DNA from 2 places in the Methylobacterium sp. TK31 genome. Region 1 is predicted to be linked to the other one. Evidence: riboswitches for the same ligand, from Rfam matches in the RefSeq annotation. Region 1 holds a riboswitch; the other holds the start of a gene.
The links. Region 1 has a riboswitch for thiamine pyrophosphate ahead of thiC (phosphomethylpyrimidine synthase ThiC). Riboswitches for the same ligand answer to the same signal wherever they lie in the genome.
Positions count from the first base shown of each region.

Region 2: it holds a riboswitch for thiamine pyrophosphate, as region 1 does, so the genes downstream of both, thiO (glycine oxidase ThiO) here and thiC (phosphomethylpyrimidine synthase ThiC) in region 1, are expected to answer to the same signal.

Region 1 is NZ_CM143964.1:4,932,778-4,936,028, reverse strand. Features, by position in the region: gene thiC (phosphomethylpyrimidine synthase ThiC) at 1-1,428, opposite strand, end outside; TPP riboswitch at 1,508-1,616, opposite strand; gene ACXJY8_RS23100 (BA14K family protein) at 1,766-2,488, shown strand; gene ACXJY8_RS23095 (hypothetical protein) at 2,588-2,842, opposite strand; gene ACXJY8_RS23090 (zinc metalloprotease) at 3,045-3,251, opposite strand, start outside.
Region 2 is NZ_CM143964.1:3,203,303-3,206,553, reverse strand. Features, by position in the region: gene ACXJY8_RS14885 (adenylate/guanylate cyclase domain-containing protein) at 164-1,411, shown strand; TPP riboswitch at 1,474-1,602, shown strand; gene thiO (glycine oxidase ThiO) at 1,680-2,885, shown strand; gene thiS (sulfur carrier protein ThiS) at 2,882-3,094, shown strand; gene ACXJY8_RS14870 (thiazole synthase) at 3,097-3,251, shown strand, end outside.

The sequences.
Region 1 (3,251 bases):
CATGGCGCAGCCGAACCAGCCGATCATCGCGGCGCCGATGCCGGAGGTGATGTGGTCGTAGCCGGGAGCGATGTCGGTGGTCAGCGGGCCGAGGGTGTAGAACGGCGCCTCGCCGCACTCCACGAGCTGCTTCTCCATGTTCACCTTGATCTTGTGCATCGGCACGTGGCCGGGGCCCTCGATCATCGTCTGGCAGCCCTTGTCCCAGGCGATCTTGGTCAATTCGCCCAGGGTCTCCAGCTCGGCGAACTGCGCCGCGTCGTTGGCATCCGCGATGGAGCCGGGGCGCAGGCCGTCGCCCAGCGAGAACGAGACGTCGTAGGCCCGCATGATGTCGCAGATCTCGTCGAAGCGCTCGTAGAGGAACGACTCCCGGTGACCGGCGAGGCACCAGCGCGCCATGATCGAGCCGCCGCGGGAGACGATGCCGGTGACCCGGCGCGCGGTGAGCGGCACGTGGGCGAGGCGCACGCCCGCATGGATTGTGAAGTAGTCGATGCCCTGCTCGGCCTGCTCGATCAGGGTGTCCTTGAAGACCTCCCAGTCGAGCTTCAGCGGATCGCCGCCGACCTTCTCCAGGGCCTGGTAGATCGGAACCGTGCCGATCGGAACCGGCGAGTTGCGCACGATCCACGAGCGGATGTTGTGGATGTTGCGGCCCGTCGAGAGGTCCATCACCGTGTCGGCGCCCCAGCGGGTCGCCCAGACCAGCTTCTCGACCTCCTCGGCGGCCGAGGACGTCACGGCGGAATTGCCGATATTGGCGTTGATCTTCACCAGGAAGTTGCGGCCGATCGCCATCGGCTCCACCTCGGGGTGGTTGATGTTGGCCGGGATGATGGCCCGGCCCCGGGCCACCTCGTCACGGACGAATTCCGGCGTGATGAAGGCCGGCAGGGAGGCGCCGAAGCTGTTGCCGTCGGCGAGTGCGGCCTGCGCGCCCTCCAGCATCGTCTGGCGGGCGAGGTTCTCCCGGTTGGCGACGTAGATCATCTCCTCGGTGATGATCCCGGCGCGGGCGAACTCGTACTGCGTCACCATCTGGCCCGGGCCGGCCTTGCGGATCTCCCGGGTGGCCGGACACGGGGCCACGAGCTTGTCCTCGGGCACGAACCCGTTGTCCTCGGGCTTGACCGCACGCGGCGTCACCGTGGCGTAGCCGCGCCGGGCGATCCAGGGCTCGCGCACCAGCGGCAGGCCGGCATGGAGGTCGATCCTGGCATCCGTCTCCGTGTAGGGGCCCGACGGATCGTAGACCCGCACCGGGGCCTCCTTCGGATCGCTGAGCGTGATTTCGCGGAACGGCACCCGGATGTCGTCGTGTCCGGCCACGGGCGCGTAGACCTTGCGCGAGCCCATGATCGGGCCGGTGGTCACCGCCTGGGGCTGGCCCTGCGGCAGATCCTTCGGGAGAACGGGTGCATTCATCGGGTTCGCTCCTGGCGTGGGAGACGATCCGGTTCGGATGCGACGGTGCCGGATGGGATGGCGCCTGGGGATTCGCGCCGTCTTTCGAGATTCCCGTCCCTCCGCCGGTACGAACCGGATCAGGTTCAAGGGTCAGGGCGACGCGCCCAATCTCAGCTCCCGTACTCGGAGCCCCCCTCGGAATGCTTCCAGATTCATGGTCGGCGGCCGGTTTGTCAATCGCCGGATCGGCAAAGCGACGCGGAAGGGGGTGTGAAACGAACTTTGTCGTCAGGCCCCGCGTTTGTTCACCAGAAGTTCGATCCTCGGGATCGACACGCGAACGACAGGTTCTCCCATGAAACGCATATTTCTGGCATCGGCCGCCCTGGTCGGTGCCCTCGCGATGATTCCCGCTTCCGCCGACGCGCGTCCGGGTGGCGGCGGCGGCTTCCGCGGCGGTGGCGGCGGCTTCCACGGCGGCGGCCTGGGTGGCGGCGGGTTCCGTGGCGGCAATTTCGGCGGCGGTGGCTTCCGCGGCGGTCTCGCCCAGGGTGGCGGTTTCCGTGGTGGCAACTTCGGCGGCGGCGGCTTCCGCGGCGGCCTCGCCCAGGGTGGCTTCAACCGGGGCGGGTTCAACCGCGGCGGAGCCATCGGCGTGGGCGCCGGTGCCGTCGGTGCCGGAGCGGGCCTCGCCGCCGGCAACGGCTTCCGGGGCGATCGCGGCGGGTTCAACCGCGGCGGCGCCTATGCCGGGCGCGGCTACGGCTATCGCCGCGGCTATGGCGGTCTCGGCCTCGGGCTCGGCCTGGGTCTCGCGGGCGCCGGCATCGGCTACGGCCTCGGCAGCGCCTATGGCGGCTATTACGGCGACGACTACTACGCCGGCGGCTACGCACCGGCCTATTACGGCGGCTACGCGCCCTACGGCGGCGGCTATGCCGCGACGGGCTACGAGGCCGGCCCGGAGGTCGCGACCAGCGGCGAGGACGTGGCCTACTGCGTCCAGCGCTTCCGCTCCTACGACCGCCCCACCGGCACCTATCTCGGCAATGACGGCCAGCGTCACGCCTGCCCGTAGCGGCCACGGGTGACCGCAGGATCGAAGGGCTCCGCCGCGAGGCGGGGCCCTTTCGCGTTTCGGGCCGTCAGGCGCGTGGAGGCCGGCGGCCGGTCCGCCTCAGGACCCCTGCAGGCTCTCGGCGAAATCGTCCGGCACCTCGCCGAAGCTGCCGAGAATGGTCGCGCTCTCCAGTTCGCCGGTCTCGTCGTCGGCCACGACCTTGATCGCCGCCGTGCCGGGGAAGCGCGCCGCCATGGCTTCGGCCTTCTTCAAGGCGCCGCTCTCCGTTACCGCCACCTCGCGGTCGCCCGGCGAGAGCCGTTTGCGCTTGAGCACGAAGGTCTGCACCAGGAACGTCGTCTTGAGGGCCATGACAGGGTCTCTCCACCGGGCGCGCCGGATCGGTCGGGTCCGGAGGCCAGGGCACCTAGCACGAAAGCCCGCGAGGGCCCCACGATGCCCCGATGCCGCGGCCGCGTCGCCCCGCCTTCGGGCCGCCCCCCTCCTGGCGGGGCGAACAGACCGGCGCGTCATCGCGCACATCCCGCCCCGTGCGCTTCCCGCGACGTCCCGCTCACCAGAGGCGGACGAGGCCGAATCCCGCGATGACATCCGCCAGATCGATGCCGAACGCCCCGGTCAGCAACAGGCTCACCCGAAACAGGGGACGGGTGAAGGCCGACGAGACCAGGAACAGGCCGAGCAGCACCAGACCGGAATGCCGGGCCATGCGGTCCGTCCAGGTCCAGAGGGCGGTGGCGTTCGCGGACAGCCAGGGCCG
Region 2 (3,251 bases), 1.7 Mb from region 1:
CCGGCAACCAGTCGTCGACGGAACAGGGGAGGCGCGTCGCGCCACGTTGGCGTCGGTGTTCGACGCCTGGTCTGCGCGGTTGAAGCGGTCACGCCCGCACGATACTCACGAAACCCGAACGGTCGCCGTTGCCGGACGCCGCTTCTCAACCCACCTTGGCCATATGCTTGATCGAGGCCCGCCCCAGCCTTCTCCCACCGCCGAAGCCGATGGCTCCGAGGCGGCCGATGTCCCATTCGGCGCGCTTCAGGAATGCGTGGCGCTGCGCGACTGGCTGCTGAGCGAGGGCGCGCGGATGCCCAAGGCCGAGGAGCTGCTCTCGGGACTTGCCGAGCGCCTGATCCGGCTGGACGTGCCGGTGGATCGCGCCACCACGGCCATCGACGCCCTGCATTCCGAGTATTCCGGCGTCGGCCGGTTCTGGACCCGGGAGGCGGGATCCTCCGTCCGCCTGTTCCCGCACGGCGAGGCTTCCGACAAGGCCTACCGCGAGAGCCCGTTCTTCCGCGTCCACGAGACCGGCGAGTGGCTGATCCTCGACCTCGCCGAGACGCCGGACGACGCCTTCGCGGTGATCCCTAACCTGAAGGCCGAGGGCTATCGGCACTACATCGTCGCGCCGCTGTTCTTCACCAACGGCACCCGCAACGGCATCTCGTTCGCGACCCGGTCCGAGGTCGGCTTTCGCGGCGAGGACGTGGCGATCCTGCGCTTCATCATGCCGACCCTGGCCGCCGTCGTGGAGATGCGCAGCGTCAACAAGCAGCTCGACCACGTCCTGCGGATCTATGTCGGCGACGAGCCGCACAAGGCGATCCTCGGCGGCTCGATCCGGCGCGGACACGTCCAGCGCATCCGCTCGGCGATCCTGTTCGCCGACATGCGCGACTATACCCGCATCTCCGCCGACATGACGCCGGAGGAGGCGGTCGACCTCCTGAACATCTTCTTCGATTGCCTGGTGCCGGCCATCGAGCGCGAGGGCGGCGAGGTTCTGAAATATCTCGGCGACGGCCTTCTGGCGATCTTCCGCGAGCCCGGCGACGACCTGGGGGGCGCCGCCAAGGGGGCGCTCACGGCCTCGCAGAGCGCCATGGCTGCACTCGCTGAGGCCAATGCGCTCGGGCGCTTCGCCAACCCGGTGGCGGCCGGCATCGCGCTGCATCACGGCGAGGCGGCCTATGGCAACGTGGGCTCGGGCGCGCGCCTCGACTTCACCGTGATCGGGCGCGACGTGAACCTCGCGAGCCGCGTCGCCCGCCTCAACCGGACGCTGGGCGAGCCGATCCTGATGACGAAGCCCTTCGTCGACTTCCTCTGGGACATGCCGGAGCCCCTGGGCGAACACGCCCTCGACGGGTTCTCCCAACCGATGGGCGTCTACCGCCCGGTGCGCCCGCCCGCCGCCTGACGCGCCGGCGCGGCGGAGGCGCAGGCGGGGATTGACCCCGGCGCTCGGACGGCCCACATCAGGGCTGTTCCAGGGAGATCCCCGGCAAGGGGCTGAGAAACCGATGGCTGTCCGTTCGTGGATGGCGGCGCGGAAATCCTTCGAACCTGACCCGGTTCATACCGGCGTAGGGATTGGACCGCGGGTTTCTCCTCAAGCCCGGCACGCTTCACCGCTCGAAGCTGCAGCCCCACCAATCTCGTCGCCCGTTGCGGAGATTGCGTTGGACGTGACCCCGAACTCCTTCCTCAACCTGCGACGCACGCACGGCGATGCGCCCCCGGCCGCCGCCGCTCCGGCGCGCAGCGATGTGGTCGTCGTCGGCGCGGGCCTGATCGGTCTGTCGGCGGCCTGGCGCCTGGCGCAGGCCGGGCGATCCGTGGCCGTGCTGGAGCGCGACACCGTCGGCGCCGGGGCGAGCCTCGCCGCCACCGGCATGCTGGCGCCCGCGGCCGAGCACGAGCCCGGCTCCGACCCGCTGCTGCCCCTGGCGCTGGAGAGCCTGTCGCGCTGGCCGGGCTTCCGCGATGCCCTGCAGGATGCGGCCGGGCTCGACATCGACTACCGGCAGGAGGGCACCCTGGTGCTCGCCATCGGCCGCGACGAGGTCGAGCGCCTGCGCTTCCGCCACGATCTGCAGAAGCGCTCCGGGCTCGACGCGCGCTGGCTGACCAGCGCCGAGGTCCGGGCCCGCGAGCCACGCCTGCGGCCGGCCGTCACCGCCGGCCTGTACTGCCCGCGCGACCACCAGGTCGACCCCAGCCGGGTGATGGCCGCCCTCATGCGCGCCTGCCTCGCCGCCGGAATCGTCATCGTGGAAGGCTGTGCGGCGCGCTCCCTGGATTGGAGCGCTGGCCGGGTCACCGGCGTGAACACGGATCAGGGGCTGACCCGGGCCGACACCGTCGTGCTCGCCTCCGGCGCCTGGAGCGGGGAGGTGGGGCTCCTGCCCGACCATCTCGCCCTTCCGGTTCGTCCCCTGCGCGGCCAGTCCCTGGCCCTGCGGACCACCGCCCGCACCGGCACGCTCGCGCATATGGTCTGGACCGAGCAGGTCCACATGGCGCCCAAGAGCGACGGCCATCTCGTCGTCGGGGCCACAGTGGAGGATTGCGGCTTCGTGCCCGGCGTCACGGCCGGCGGCCTCTACGCCTTGCTGGAGGGCGCCCGCCGCGTCCTGCCCGGCATCGAGGAGATGGCGGTCGAGGCGGTCTGGAGCGGCTTCCGGCCGACCTCGGACGACGATGCGCCGATCATCGACACGCTGGCGCCCGGCCTCGTCGTCGCCACGGGTCACCACCGCAACGGCTACCTGCTGGCCCCCGCCACCGCCGATGCGGTCGCGGCCCTGGTCGTCGAAGGGGCGTTGCCGGACTTCGCCCGGGATTTCGGTCGCGCTCGCTTCGCGCCGGCGCCGCAGAGGGCCATCGCATGAGGCTCACGGTGAACGGCGAAGCCCGCGAGAGCGCGGCCGCCGATCTCGACGCCCTGTTCCGGGAAGAAGCCGAGGAGACCGGCATCGACAGCCCGCAGGGCATCGCCATCGCGCTGAACGGCGCCGTGATCCGTCGCCGCGACTGGGCGGCCACCGTCCTCGCCGACGGCGACCGCGTCGAGATCGTCCGCGCCATGCAGGGAGGCTAGACATGACCGAGATCGCGAACGACACCGATACGCTGACGATCGGGGGCGTGAGCCTGGGCTCGCGCCTGTTCATCGGCACCGCCGGCTACCCGACCCAGAGCATCCTGTTCGACGCGGTGGCGGCCTCCGGCGCAGAGGTGGTGACGGCCTCGATCCG